DNA from 3 places in the Diaphorobacter sp. ED-3 genome. Region 2 is predicted to be linked to each of the others. Evidence: predicted binding sites of a transcription regulator. Region 2 holds the regulator's gene; each other region holds the start of a gene.
What was found. Region 2 encodes FNR, which switches genes on or off when oxygen is low (the NO sensors DNR and NnrR bind a similar motif). Its sites were predicted from a motif close to TTGATNNNNATCAA; they were not measured.
Positions count from the first base shown of each region.

Region 1: a site for FNR is predicted at 1,692-1,705, ahead of PCQ86_RS15175 (DUF3079 domain-containing protein). Genes of this name have one in related genera too.
Region 3: a site for FNR is predicted at 2,486-2,499, ahead of PCQ86_RS01730 (hemerythrin domain-containing protein). Genes of this name have one in related genera too.

Region 1 covers NZ_CP115182.1:3,120,379-3,125,213, reverse strand. Annotated here, with positions in the region: gene PCQ86_RS15185 (carbohydrate ABC transporter permease) at 1-454, shown strand, start outside; gene PCQ86_RS15180 (endonuclease/exonuclease/phosphatase family protein) at 525-1,400, shown strand; gene PCQ86_RS15175 (DUF3079 domain-containing protein) at 1,413-1,628, opposite strand; gene PCQ86_RS15170 (YkvA family protein) at 1,773-2,150, shown strand; gene PCQ86_RS15165 (methylglyoxal synthase) at 2,229-3,101, shown strand; gene pbpC (penicillin-binding protein 1C) at 3,073-4,835, shown strand, end outside.
Region 2 covers NZ_CP115182.1:1,235,377-1,240,211, forward strand. Annotated here, with positions in the region: gene ccoG (cytochrome c oxidase accessory protein CcoG) at 1-984, shown strand, start outside; gene PCQ86_RS06015 (FixH family protein) at 1,046-1,324, shown strand; gene PCQ86_RS06020 (hypothetical protein) at 1,401-1,688, shown strand; gene fnr (fumarate/nitrate reduction transcriptional regulator Fnr) at 1,729-2,472, opposite strand; gene hemN (oxygen-independent coproporphyrinogen III oxidase) at 2,644-4,026, shown strand; gene PCQ86_RS06035 (sulfite exporter TauE/SafE family protein) at 4,030-4,749, shown strand.
Region 3 covers NZ_CP115182.1:356,388-361,222, forward strand. Annotated here, with positions in the region: gene PCQ86_RS01710 (MlaD family protein) at 1-607, shown strand, start outside; gene PCQ86_RS01715 (ABC-type transport auxiliary lipoprotein family protein) at 625-1,302, shown strand; gene PCQ86_RS01720 (CsbD family protein) at 1,550-1,765, shown strand; gene PCQ86_RS01725 (hypothetical protein) at 1,842-2,420, shown strand; gene PCQ86_RS01730 (hemerythrin domain-containing protein) at 2,569-3,075, shown strand; gene PCQ86_RS01735 (GGDEF domain-containing protein) at 3,255-4,187, shown strand; gene PCQ86_RS01740 (MarC family protein) at 4,191-4,829, opposite strand; gene PCQ86_RS01745 (SDR family oxidoreductase) at 4,829-4,835, opposite strand, start outside.

The DNA.
Region 1 (4,835 bases), 1.9 Mb from region 2:
GAACTACAAGACCATGGGTCGCCTGGGCCTGGTGGATTCGCTGGTGGCCATCGGGCTGCCGTACTTCGCCTCGGCGTTTGCCATCTTCCTGCTGCGCCAGACCTTCATGGGCATTCCCAAGGAGCTGGATGAAGCCGCGCGCGTGGAGGGTGCCAGCGCCCTGCAGATCCTGTGGCGCGTATACGTGCCGCTGGCGCGGCCGGTGTACACCGCGTTTGCGCTGGTGTCGGTGAGCTTTCACTGGAACAACTTCCTGTGGCCGCTCATCATCACCAACAGCGTGGAATCCCGCCCGCTCACCGTGGGGCTGCAGGTGTTCTCGTCGGTGGAGCAGGGCGTGGAATGGTCGCTCATCACCGCGGCCACGCTGATGTCAACCGCGCCGCTGCTCATCGGGTTCATACTCTTTCAGCGCCAGTTCGTGCAAAGCTTCATGCGCGCGGGCATCAAGTAGCGATTCAAAACAAATCAGCCTCCAGCGCCCGTGCAGCAAGCGCGAGCAGCTCTGTTTTCAGGAGTAAACCATGCAGCTCGTCACCTGGAACACCCAGTGGTGCCGCGGCCTGGACGGCCGCGTGGACCCCGCGCGCATCGTGCAATACGCAGTGGCGCTGGGCGACGTGGATGTGCTGTGCCTGCAGGAGATCGCGGTGAACTACCCCGGCTTGGCCGGCGCGCCCGGCGACCAGGTGGCGCAGGTGCAGGCCGCGCTGCCCGCAGGCTGGCAGGTGTTCTTTGGCGCGGCGGTGGATGAGTGGACCGCCGCGGGCCGCCAGCGCTTTGGCAACCTGATCGCCACGCGCCTGCCCGTGCTGCAGCTGCAGAACCACCCGTTGCCATACCCGCCCGATGCCGGCGTGCGCAGCATGCCGCGCCTGTGCAGCGTGCTCACCGTGCAGGACCCCGCGCTGGGCCCGGTGCGCGTGATGACCACGCACCTGGAGTACTACTCCAAGCCCCAGCGCATGGCGCAGGCGCTGGCGCTGCGTGCGCTGCACCTGCAGGCCTGCGCGCAGGCTGCGCAGCCGCCGCAGGGCCTGGCCGACGGCTCGCCGTTCCAGCCCAAGGCGTACACGCCCCACGCCGTGCTGTGCGGCGACTTCAACCTGCAGGCGCACGAGCCCGAATACGCCGCCCTGGCCGCTGCGCTGGCGGACGAGGAGGGCGCGACCGCGGGTCAGGCAGGCCAGCCCCCGCTGTGGGATGCATGGCGACTGCTGCACCCCAGCACGCCACAGCCGCCCACGTTTTGCGTGTTCGACCAGACCTATGCGCCGCAGCCGCTGGCCTGTGACTTCATCTGGGTCAGTGATTCGCTGAGGAGCCGGGTGCGTGCGGTGCGGGTCGATGGCGTGACGCAGGCATCAGACCACCAGCCCGTGCTGCTGGTGCTGGAATGAGTGACCGCGCGGTCAGGCGGGCTGTGATGCGGCGGGCTGCTGCTGTGCAGGCGCCTCGCCGGCAGAAGGCGGCTCCCACTCGGCCCAGTCGGGGCCGAACAGCTCCGCCGGATGCTGGCTGCGCTCCGATCCGTTGCCGCACTGCATGGCATCGGCGGCGCAGTAGCGGTCGCAGCCCCAGCACGTGCGCTCGGGATGCGCGGGGTTCAGCGGAAACTTCTTGGCCATGGGGCAGGGGAGGGTGTCGAAGGGAGAATGCAGCCACTGTCGTCACCCGATCCCAGTGGGGTTTTGATGTACATCAAGCCATTTCCGCGCGGGGCAGCTCGTACGATGCAGCCCTTTGGATGAATCACCCCGCCTGAACACGCCATGGGACTGCTGCAAACCGCCAAGCAATGGGCGCGTGCGCTCAAGCGCGACGTGCTCGTCGTCTATTTGGCTGCGCGCGACCCCCGTACCCCCTGGGCGCTGCGCCTGCTGGCGCTGGCCGTGGCCGCCTATGCGCTGAGCCCCATCGACCTGGTGCCCGATTTCATTCCCGTGTTGGGCTATCTGGACGACCTGCTCATCGTGCCCCTGGGCCTGGCGCTGGTGCTGCGCCTGCTGCCGCCGCCGGTGCTGCTGGCCGCGCGCGAGCGTGCCGCGCGCATGCTGGCACGCCCGCGCAGCTGGCTGGCCGCGGCGATCATCGTCATGCTGTGGGTGCTGCTGGCTGTGCTGCTCTTCGCCTGGTGGCGTGGTCGGTAAGGCCGCGGCAGCGGTGGCGTGTGCGGCTGCGACTATGCTCGGCAGTTGTCCCTCTTCTTCGTCTGAAAGCCTTTGCACATGCTGATGGGTCTAGCCGCCAACCGTTTGCACCACCATACCGAAGACGGGGCGCTGTTCGCCTTCCTGCGCGCCTGCGAGGCGGGCATACGCGAACTGCGGCTGGGCCTGCACACCGTGGGCCGCACCCATGATGCGATCGCCGCCGCCGGCATGCTGCAGGGCTACCGGCCGCTGGTGCGCTACCCCTATGGGCGCGAGGGCGGGCTGATGAAGCTCGTGGCCGAGGTGGTGGGCATGCCCGAGCCGGGCCGCACGCTGGACGGCGCCATCTACCTCATCGACCCGGTGGACCCGTCGTCCATCTTCCCGGAGGCGCTGGCGCTCAAGCGCCAGTGCGTGATCCACGGCAAGCCGTTCCTGTCCACGGTGGCCAGCGCGCGCGACTGGGTGGAGATGGAGCGCATGCATGCCGGCCTGCCGGCCGACCGCAACGCCGACCGCTTCCATGACTACGGCGCGCAGACGCTGGCATTGATCGCGCACGATGCGATGAAGTCCGCCATGCTGGACTTTGCGGCGCGCAACTTCGAGCTGCTCTCGCGCTTTCGCCAGCGCGTGGCCACGGGCACCACGGGCCAGCGCCTGAACGAACTGGCCTGGGCGCGCGGCTGGCCCGCCGATACGCCCTGGGTGCAGCGCTTCAACAGCGGCCCGCTGGGCGGCGACGCGCAGATTGCCGACTGGGTGCTGCAGCGGCGCTGCCACCGCGCCATCTTCTTCGAGGACCCGCACGTGGCGCGCCAGCACGAGGCCGACATCCAGTTGCTGGAGCGCGCCGTGACCACCGCCACGCACGACGCGGTATGCACCACCTCGCCGCAGGTGGCGCAGCGCTGGTGTGATGCGGCCGCACTGCGCGCCACGCGGTGACGCGCCTGTGAGGTGGCGGCGCGCCCTCGCGGCGGCGTGTCTGGCGCTGGCCAGCACCGTCAGCCTGGCGCTGCCCACGTTCGATGAGGTGCGCGCCGATTTCCGCTCGTCCGAGACCCTGGTGCTTTCGCGCGAGGGCGAGGTGCTGCAGCGCCTGCGTACCGACGCCACCGTGCGCCGCGGCCAGTGGCTGGGCCTGGCCGATGTGTCGCCCGCGCTGCGCCAGGCGCTGGTGCTGAGCGAGGACCGGCGCTTTTACGAGCACAGCGGCGTGGACTGGGCCGCGGTGTCGGCCGCCGCCTGGGGCAACCTGTGGAACCAGCGCACGCGCGGCGCCAGCACGCTGACCATGCAGCTGGCGGGGCTGCTCGACGGCCCGGATGCCGATTTCTTGCGCCAGGGCCCCGGTGGGCGCAGCGTGCCGCAGAAGCTGGGGCAGGCCGTGGCCGCACAGGTGCTGGACCGACGCTGGCGCAAGGACCAGATCCTGGAGGCGTACCTGAACCTGGTGCCGTTTCGCGGGGAGATCGTGGGCATCGACGCGCTGGCGCGCACGCTGTTCGGCAAAGCCGCGCACGGCCTGGATGAGCGCGAGGCCGCCGTGGCCGCGGCCCTGGTGCGCGCGCCCAATGCGCGGCCCGCATTGGTGGCCCGGCGCGCCTGTGGCGTGCTGCGCGACATGCAACGGGCGGGCCACAGCGGCGCGCAGGGTGCCGATTGCGACGCGCTGGACCTGTTCACCACCGCCGCGTTGCAGCGCCGCGCGTTCGACGCCAGCCAGGGCATCGCGCCGCACTTTGCGCGCCAGCTGCTGCGCCAGGGGGCGCGCATGCCGTCGGGCAGTGCGCAGCAGCGCGTGCGCGCCACGCTCAGCGCGCCGCTGCAGCGCATGGCGGTGGACACGCTCACGCGCCACCTGCGCGAGCTGCGCGGGCGCAACGTGGAAGACGCCGCGCTGGTGGTGCTGGACAACGCCACGGGCGAGGTGCTGGCCTGGGTGGGCTCGTCCGGCCCCTTGAGCCAGGCGGCCGAGGTGGATGGCGTGCTGGCCCTGCGCCAGCCCGGCTCCACGCTCAAGCCCTTCCTGTACGCGCAGGCGATTGCCGAGCGGCGGCTCACGGCCGCCTCGCTGGTGCACGATTCGCCCGCGCACATCGCCACCGCCGGCGGGCTCTACATCCCGCAAAACTACGACCGCCAGTTCAAGGGCTGGGTGTCCGCGCGCACCGCGCTGGCCGCCTCGCTGAACGTGCCGGCGGTACGCACGCTGGTGATGGTGACACCCGACGCCTTCTTCGAGCAACTGCGGCGCCTGGGCCTGCCGCTGCCGGAATCGGGCGGCTATTACGGCTACAGCCTGGCGCTGGGCAGCAGCGAGGTGCCGCTGCTGCACCTGACCAATGCCTACCGTGCGCTGGCCAACGGCGGGCGCCTGAGCCCCGTGGCCTATGCGCCTGCGCAGCGCCCGGCGTTCACGCCGGCGCTGGATGCCGGCGCGGCCTTCATCGTGGGGGACATCCTGTCGGATGCCAACGCGCGCGTGCGCACCTTTGGCACCGACAGCGTGCTGGCCACGCGCTTCTGGACGGCGGTGAAAACCGGCACCAGCAAGGACATGCGCGACAACTGGGCCGTGGGCTGGTCGCAGCGCTACACCGTGGGCGTGTGGGTGGGCAACGCCAGCGGCGCCGCCATGCATGACGTGAGCGGCACCAGCGGCGCAGCGCCCATCTG
Region 2 (4,835 bases):
GGTCCGTGGACATTTGAGAAGATCTGGAAAAAAACTGTCAAGCAAGCCATTTGGATTGCGGTCGCGTTCTGGACCGGCTTCACCTTCGTGGGCTATTTCGTTCCGATTCGCGAGCTGGGGGAAGAGTTGCTGGCCCTGCAAGGAGGGTGGCAGATATTCTGGGTGATCTTCTATGGGTTGGCCACGTACGGCAACGCAGGATTCCTGCGCGAGCAGGTGTGCAAATACATGTGCCCTTATGCGCGTTTCCAAAGCGCAATGTTCGACAGGGACACGCTGGTCGTCTCTTACGATCCCGAGCGCGGCGAGCCTCGCGGGCCCCGTAACAAGACCGTAGATCACAAAGCTGCGGGACTGGGTGACTGCATCGATTGCACGCTGTGTGTCCAGGTCTGCCCAACGGGTATCGATATTCGCAACGGACTGCAATACGAATGCATTGGTTGCGGTCTCTGCGTGGACGCTTGCAATACCGTGATGGATAAGATGAAGTATCCGCGCGGGCTGATTCGCTTCTCGACGCAGAACGGCGTCAAGAACCACTGGACCCAATCGCAAATGCTCAAACGCGTGCTGCGACCCCGTGTGTTGTTCTATTCAGCGGTGCTGGTGGTGTTGTGCATTGGCATGCTGGCCAGCTTGGTGGTACGCACGCCGTTGAAGGTGGACATCGTGCGCGACCGCGCTGCGCTCTCGCGCATCGTGGCGGGAGGCAAGCTGGAAAATATCTACCGGCTGCAGATCATGAACGCCACGGAGGGGGCGCAGCGCTACACCATCAGCGCCCACGGTATGGAAGGGCTGGAAGTGGCGTCCGAGACCGTAATTGACATTGGACCGGCGGAATCCCGATGGGTGGTTGTCCGTCTTCAAATTCCGTATGGCTCAGCATCTCCTGGATCGCATACGGTGTATTTCGATATTCAAGCGCAGGGTGATAAAGCCCAAGTGGCAGAGAAATCCGTGTTCCTTGTACCCCGCTGAAGGCGGTCGTGGAATGCAAATGAACAAGCTGTGCTCATAAATGAGCGAGGAGTTGGTATAAATGCCGAGTAATTTCCCCATGAATCTGGAAGACGCAGGAAAGCCTTGGTGGACGTTTGGCCATGTCTGGCTTGTCATCGCGGGGCCGGTGATTGTCATCATTGCGGGCTTCGTGACCCTCTGGCTGGCCGTGAGCCAACCCGACCCCGTCATCGCGGAAGACTATTACCAACGGGGGTTGAACATCAACGAGACCCTGAAGGAGTCAGGAGGCGACATGACGCCTGCCATGAAGGGGCGCAACCATGCAGCTACTCCGCTGGAGGACCAACCGCGTTGACCGGCAGGGCGAGTCCTCTTTGCATGCCGGAGAACAGATGCTAGGCTGTCAACTACACCTGCTAGGAGATGGGCGAATGTGGATGCAACGATTGATGTGGATCGCGTGGCCGGCCTTTTTGATGGCGGGCGTCATGGAAATGGTGGTGTTCGCCTTCGTGGATCCAGAAGCGCTGCAGTGGTTTGATCAACCCCTGCATCTCTCGCGCGAAGGTGTGTATACCATCGCCTTCTTCACGTTCTGGTTCGTACTCATGGCTTCCAGCGCATTGACGACGCTGTTGTCACTCTCGCCCTTTGAGTTGAATCGCTGCCCCGTGCCCAAAGGGGCGCGGCCGGCTGATTGCGCCAAATACGTTTCCTGATCTTTCCGCCGATCAGTTATGAATCAGCAAAAACCCAGGCTTAATGGCAGGCTTGCTGGCTGTTGACAATGCGCTTCAGCGCATCGGTATCGACGATGCGCACATGGCGCTGTTTTACTTCCACAATACCTTCTTCCACGAACTTGGAAAACGTGCGGCTGACGGTTTCCAGTTTCAATCCCAGGTAGCTGCCGATCTCTTCGCGTGTCATGCGCAGCACCAATTCGGATTGTGAGAAACCCCGGGCATGCAAGCGTTGTACGAGATTCAACAGGAATGCGGCAAGGCGTTCCTCGGCACGCATACTCCCCAGCAACAGCATGACCCCATGCTCGCGAACAATCTCGCGGCTCATGATCTTGTGCACATGGTGCTGTAATGCCGTTACTTCGCGCGACAACTCTTCAATACGATCGAAAGGCATGACGCATACTTCGGCGTCTTCAAGCGCTACCGCATCGCAGGTGTGGCGGTCACTCACGATGCCATCCAGGCCGATGATCTCGCCAGCCATTTGAAAACCCGTCACTTGATCGCGACCGTCTTCGGTGGCGACACAGGTCTTGAAGAATCCGGTGCGGATGGCAAAAAGGGATGTGAAGGGTTCACCGTTCCGGAAAAGCGTGCCGCCACGCTTGATCTTGCGTCGTACAGCAACAATGTCATCGATGCGCTTGAGTTGCTGGTCGTCCAGACCCACGGGCATGCACAGCTCACGCAGATTGCAGTTTGAGCAGGCAACTTTGATGGTCTGGAGATTCGTATGCATGGGAACCCTGTTCATGGCTTGAGCTTACCTCTGAACGGCTGGGAGACATGGAATGCCGTAGGCCGCCGGACGACTTTGAGCCGAAGTCAAATTGTCGCCACAAGGACCTCATGGGCGCTTGATCAACGTCAAGGACTCATGGGGGACTCTACGGCACAGTGATATGAAAGTGCAAGGAATCCCGTCATGACCGTTGTTACAACAGAGCTCCTGCGTCGCTTTGACGTCCCAGGGCCGCGCTACACCTCTTATCCGACTGCTGATCGTTTTGTCGAGGCCTTTGGCGAGCGGGAATACATCCTTGCGCTGCAGCAGCGTCGCGTGGGGTCGGTAGCCAAGGCGATGCCGTTGTCGCTTTATGTCCACATCCCGTTTTGTGAATCGCTGTGCTATTACTGCGCGTGTAACAAAATCATTACCCGGCATCCGGAGCGGGCAGAGGTCTACTTGCGTTACCTCAGCCGTGAAATCGACCTGCATACGGCGCACTGCGGTGTGGGTCAGCATGTGAGCCAGCTGCATTTCGGCGGAGGCACGCCTACTTTCCTGACGGATGACGGTTTGCGCGAACTGATGGGCATGCTGAGGCGCAGTTTCGTCCTTGTTCCTGGGGGGGAGTACTCCATAGAAGTGGACCCCCGGACCGTGGATGAAGCGCGGCTGGGATTGTTGGCGGAGCTGGGTTTCAATCGCCTGAGCTTTGGCGTGCAGGATTTCGACCCTGAAGTACAAAAGGCCGTGCACCGCATTCAGCCTGCCGAAAAGGTGTTCGCGTTGGTCGATGCGGCTCGGAAGCTCGGGTTTGAATCGGTGAACGTGGATTTGATCTACGGGCTGCCGCGCCAGACACCGGAGTCGTTTGATCGCACCTTGGAGCAGGTAGCCGAGTTGCGGCCAGACCGGATCGCGCTGTATGCGTACGCTCACTTGCCAGAACGCTTCAAGTCGCAGCGACGCATCATCACGGCCGAGTTGCCCATGGCTTCGGCCAAGGTGTCCATGTTGGCCCGGTCACTTGATGTGTTCCAGGAAGCCGGCTACGTCTACGTGGGCATGGACCATTTCGCTCTGCCAGACGATGCGCTGGCGGTGGCCAAGCGGCAAGGCAGGCTGCACCGCAATTTCCAAGGCTATAGCACGCAGCCCGATTGCGACCTGATTGGTCTGGGCGTTTCTGCCATCGGGCGCGTGGGCGCTACTTACAGTCAAAATGTGAAAACGCTGGACGAGTATTACGACTGCATTAACCAGGGGCATTTGCCTGTGGTGCGCGGGCTGGCGTTGACCAAGGACGACTTGGTGCGTCGCGCAGTCATCATGGCGTTGATGTGCCAAGGTGAATTACTGTTTGAGCCGTTGGAACAGTCCTGGCTGATTGATTTCCGCAGTTATTTCGATGCGGAATTACAGCAACTGCAAGAAATGGCGGCTCAGGGCTTGGTGAAAATCAGTGATGAGGGCGTTGAAGTCACGCCCATGGGATGGTATTTCGTGCGCGGCGTGGCCATGGTGTTCGACAAGTATCTGCAGGCTGACCGTAACCGCGCTCGCTTTTCCCGGATTATTTGATCCATGCTGTGGGCGCTGGCCACGACGGCCTTCCTGATGGGGCTGATGGGAGGGGCTCACTGTTTGGCGATGTGTTCTGTTCCCTGCGCGGCGCTTACGGGGCTGGGTGGCACGCCGGACGCCACCCACACCATTCAATGGGCGTCCCGCCGCGGAATCCTCCAACGGGTAGCGCAGTTTCACGTGGGGCGCCTGATTGGCTACGGCGCCGCAGGGGCGGTGGTTGCGCTGGCTATGGAGCAACTCGCATGGCTGGGGCAAAGCACCTCGGCATTGCGCCCCCTTTGGACGCTGATGCACGTGCTCATCCTCGCGTGGGGCGGGATGATGATGGTGCAAGCGCAGCAGCCCTTGTGGGTTGAGCGGGCGGGGCGTGCTGCCTGGGCGAAGGTCAAGCCCTTGGTCTCTCGGCCTGGCGGGCTCCTGACCGCGGGTGTGGCCTGGGCGCTCCTGCCATGCGGCCTGCTGTATACCGCACTGTTGACTGCCGCTCTCAGCGGAAGCGTGCTCCGCGGAGCCTTGTGCATGGTCCTGTTTGGCGTGGGAAGCGGTGTATGGCTGGTGCTGGGGCCGTGGACATTTGGCCGCATTCGCGCTTGGATCGGCGTGAAGGGTGGGGCGTGGGGGTCTCGGCTGGCAGGTGGTGTGCTTTTTTCCCTGGGTGCATGGGCGCTATGGATGGAGGTTGTCCATGGGCAGCCGGCGCCGTGGTGCGTGCCCTGAAAGCAGCGTTTTGTGGAACCACAGCGGCTCTGCGAAGCATGCCGTGGCAAGCGAATGGTGCAAACTGAGACGCTCAGGCGTGACGT
Region 3 (4,835 bases), 880 kb from region 2:
CGCCAGCGGCCTGCCGCGGCTGCCGCTGCACAGCTCCTCGTTCAGCCAACTGGCCGAGCAGGGCCCGGCCATCCTGGGCCAGGTGCAGGAGGCCACGCAGCGCATCAACACCCTGCTGGGCGACGAGAACCAGCAGCGCTTTTCCACGGCACTGAAGCAGTTGGGCGACGCGGCGGGCAGCATCGACCAGCTCGCGCGCCGCCTGGACAACACCGTGACCACCCGTCTGGACCCCGCGCTGGCGGGCGTGCCGCCGCTGGTGCAGGACACGCAGCAGACCCTGCAGGCGCTGCGCCAGGCGGGCAGCAGCGCGGCCACGGCCGCCAACGACGTCAGCCAGGCCATCCGCACGCTGCAGGCCGAGGGCGGCGCGCTCGACGAGATCGCCGCGGGCGCCAAGTCGCTGGCCGGCGCGGCCGACCGCTTCGGCCGCGTCACGCTGCCGCGCATCAACCATGCGGCCGACGAAACCGCGCGCGCCGCGCGCCGCGTGGGCCGCACGGCCTCGGGTATCAACGACAACCCGCAGTCGCTCATCTATGGACCAGGCCGCTCGGCCGCGGGGCCCGGCGAGCCCGGTTTCACCGCTCCCGCAGCGCAGCCCTGACGCATTGCAAGGACCCTATGATGACTATTAAAATGATAGCTGTTTGCGCTCACCAGATAAGCGTTAAAGCCATTTTTGGCTTCACATTTATGGCGCTGATGGCAGGCTGCTCCATCCTCCCCGAGCCGCCGGTGCGCGCCGATGTGTACGACTTCGGCCCCGGTCCCTTGCAGGCGCCGGGCCCCGCGGCCAGCGCGCCGCTGCCGCCGATCGCGCTGGCCGAGGTGACCGCCACGGGCCTGCCCGAGGGCAGCACCGCGCTGCTGTACCGGCTGGCCTATACCAACGCCCAGCAACTGCGCCCCTACACCCAGGCGCGCTGGAGCCTGCCACCCGCCGTGCTGCTGCACCAGGCGGTGCGCGAGCGCCTGGGCCAGCGCCGCGCGGTGCTCTCAGGCGACGACGGCATGGCCGTGTTGCTGGAGCGCGGCCGCATGCCCAGCGTGCTGCGCCTGGAGCTGGAGGAGTTCAGCCATGTGTTCGGCGCGCCCCAGGCGAGCGCCGGCCTGGTGCGTGTGCGCGCCGTGCTGGCCGACGCGAGCACCGCGGGTGAGACGCTGGTCGCGCAGCGGGTGTTCGTGGCGCGGCGCGATGCCGCCACGCCCGATGCCGCCGGCGGCGCCAAGGCCCTGGCCGATGCGGCGGCCCAGGTGGCCGAAGAGCTGGCCGCATGGGTGGAGCAGTCCGGCCGCTGAGCGCCTGCGCCTTTTCAACCCCTCAAGAGACATGCCTGCGCATGTCTCTTTTTTTTGCCCACCGCGCACCGGCGACGGCGCGGAGGCCTACATGCCGCTGTCGCCCTGGGCTGACGCGGCTTGCGTGCGCGCACCGACGCGCTGCCGCCGAGCACCTGCCTAGAGTCCATTCATCGCCTCGCAATGCCCGGCGCTGTACAGGGGCCAGGCAGGCGATCCCTCAACAACCGCTACAGGAGAGTGACGTATGAACGAAGACCGCATTGAAGGCAACTGGAAGCAGTTCAAGGGCAAAGTGAAGGAGCAATGGGGCAAGCTGACCGACGACGACCTGGACGTCATCGCCGGCAAGCGCGACCAGCTGCTGGGCAAGCTGCAGGAGCGCCACGGGCTGGCCCGGGAGGCGGCCGAGGAACAGCTCAAGGGCTGGGAGCAGCGCAACCCCGACTTCCGCTACGACTGACGCAACGCGCCGCAGGGGCATGACTCGCGCGCCCTGCGAGATCCAATTTCCATCACATTCATCTGGAGGACATTCCATGAAAAACGCACGCAATCTGCTGGCCCTGGCGGCCGCTGCCCTGATGGCCACTTCGGGCATGGCCATGACCAAGGAGGAATACAACGCCGCCAAGGACCGCATCGGCGCTGACTACAAGGCTGCCAAGGCGCAGTGCGACACCCTGAAGGGCAACGCCAAGGACGTCTGCATGAAGGAGGCCAAGGGCCGCGAGAAGGTGGCCAAGGCCGAGTTGGAAGCCCAGTACAGGCCCAGCGACAAGGCCACCTACAACGTGAACGAGGCCCGTGCCGATGCTGACTATGAAGTGGCCAAGGAAAAATGCGACGACCAGAAGGGCGACGCCAAGGACATTTGCGTGAAGGACGCCAAGGCCGCCCATGTGGCCGCCAAGGAAAACGCCAAGGTGCAGCGCGCGCAGGCCAAGCCCGCCGACTCCACCGCCGAGAAGCGCGCCGATGTCGCAGAGGCCAAGAAGGACGCCGCAGAGGCCCAGCGCGAAGCCAACTACAAGGCTGCGAAGGAGCGCTGCGACACCATGAGCGGTGACGCCAAGGACAAGTGCGTGGCCGATGCCAAGCGCACCTACGGCCAATAAACCGGCAAACATGTGCAGCCCCGCCTCTGGCGGGGCTTTTTTTGTCCCCCACCAGCGGCACCGACATGACATGTGTCAATACCGCCGGTGGCGGTTTTTCTTAAGCTCGCGCCGCTTCACAACGCCGCACAGGAAGGAAAGACCGCCCATGGCCGCATTGCAATGGTCCGAGGAACTCGCACTGGATCTGCCGCAGATGGACCACACGCACCAGGAATTCGTGGCACTGCTGCAGGCCGTGGAGAGCGCCGATGACGTGGCGCTTATCGGTGCCTGGGAAGACCTGGTGGCGCACACCGACGCCCACTTCGCCCAGGAGGACCGCTGGATGCAGGCCACCCGCTTTGCCGCGGGCAACTGCCACAGCACGCAGCACCAGGTGGTGCTCAAGATCATGCGCGAGGGCACCGACCGCGCGCGCCAGGGCGAGCTGCATGTCCTGCGCGAGATGGCTGCAGAGCTGGCCGTATGGTTCCCCCAGCATACGGACGCCATGGACGCGTCCCTCGCCCAGCACCTGCGCCGCGTGGGCTTCGACCCCGCCACGGGCAGCGTGCAGAAGCCGGGCGCGCTGCCCGACGATCTGATCCACGGCTGCGGTGGGGCCTGCTCTTCGGGTGACGACACCCCCGCCCAGCCCGCCGCCGTGGCCTGAACGATCGGCCGGCTCAGCAGAACTGCAAAACTGGGGCGGTGCGGCGCCGCGCCGGGTGCGTGTGGCGCTTGGCGACAGGTTGTGCCGGAGTGGCGCGGCGTGGCGTCCCGCGCCCGCCACGGTTGCTGTCGCGTCGCCCTGCTAAGCTTGCTGCGTTTTCACGGCCAGCCGGAGCCCCCATGACGCCGCATGAACCACCCGAAAGCGCGCTCTATCGCACCCTGCTCGAATCCACGCGCGCCATTCCGTGGAAGATCGACTGGGCCACGGCGACCTTTGCCTACATCGGGCCGCAGATCGAGGACCTGCTGGGCTGGGCGCCCACCAGCTGGAGCACCGTGCAGGATTGGGCCGACCGCATGCACCCCGACGACCGGGACCGGGTGGTCAACTTCTGCATTTCGCAATCCCAGTCGGGCGTGGACCACGAGGCGGACTACCGCGCGCTCACCACAGGCGGGGATTACGTGTGGATCCGCGACGTGGTGCATGTGGTGCGCGACTTGCAGGGCAATGTGGTGTCGCTCGTGGGCTTCATGTTCGACATCACCGAGCGCAAGCAGAACGAACACCAGCTGCTGCAACTGCAGCAGGAGCTGCAGGAACTGTCATTCCGCGACGGGCTCACGGGCGTGAACAACCGCCGCAAGTTCGACGCGGTGTACGAGCGCGAATGGCAGGAGGCGCAGCGCACCGGAGAGCCGCTGTCGCTGCTGATGTTCGATGTGGATTTCTTCAAGAGCTACAACGACCAGTACGGCCACGTGGAGGGCGACGAGTGCCTGCGGCGCGTGGCCCGCGCGCTGCAGCAGGCCGCCCACCGCCCGCGCGACTGCCTGGCGCGCTACGGCGGCGAGGAGTTCGTGCTGCTGCTGCCCGGCGCGGATGCATCTTCCGCGCGCGCGGTGGCGCAGCGCTGCATGCAGGAGGTGGCCCACGCCGGTATCGTTCATGCGGCTTCGCCCCTGGGCCAGCAGCTCACGGTGAGCGTGGGCATGGGCACGGCCCTGCCCGGCACGCAGGATGACTCCAAGCGGTTCCTGGAAACGGTGGACCGCTGCCTTTACCGTGCCAAGCATGCGGGGCGCAACCGCATCGAGGCCACGGCCTGACCGCTATGAACGCGCGGCCAGCACCGGAAACAGCTTGCTCAGCCCGTCGGCCATCACCTCCACGGCCAGCGCCGCGAGGATCAGTCCCATGAGCCGCGTCATCACGTTGATGCCCGTCTTGCCGAGCACGCGCTCGATGGGCTCGGCCAGTGCAAAGCACAGCGCCGTCGCCGCGCCCACCACCACGCCGTAGCCCACCAGCGCCAGGTGCTGCCAGATGCTCTGCGCGCGGTCGGCGTAGATCACCACGGTGGACATGGCCGCCGGCCCCGTGAGCAGCGGGATGGTCAGCGGCACCACGGCGATGCTGCTGCCCGCAGCCGCCTTCTCGGCGCCCTGCTCCAGCTCGTGGGTGTGCGGCTTGGCCTCGGCCGGCTGCGCATTGAGCATGTTCATGGCGCTGATCAGCAGCAGCATGCCCCCGCCCACCTGGAAGCTCTGCAGCGAGATGTTGAAGAAGTCCAGGATCTGCAGGCCGACGAGCGCGCAGGCCGCGATCACGCAAAACGCGCTGAACGCCGCCACCTGGACGGTGCGCCGGCGCTGCGCGGCGTTGAAACCGCTGGTGTAGTGGATGAAGAACGGCACGATGGCCAATGGATTCACGATGGCCAGCAGCGTGATGAGCGGCTTCAAGTCCATCAGCGG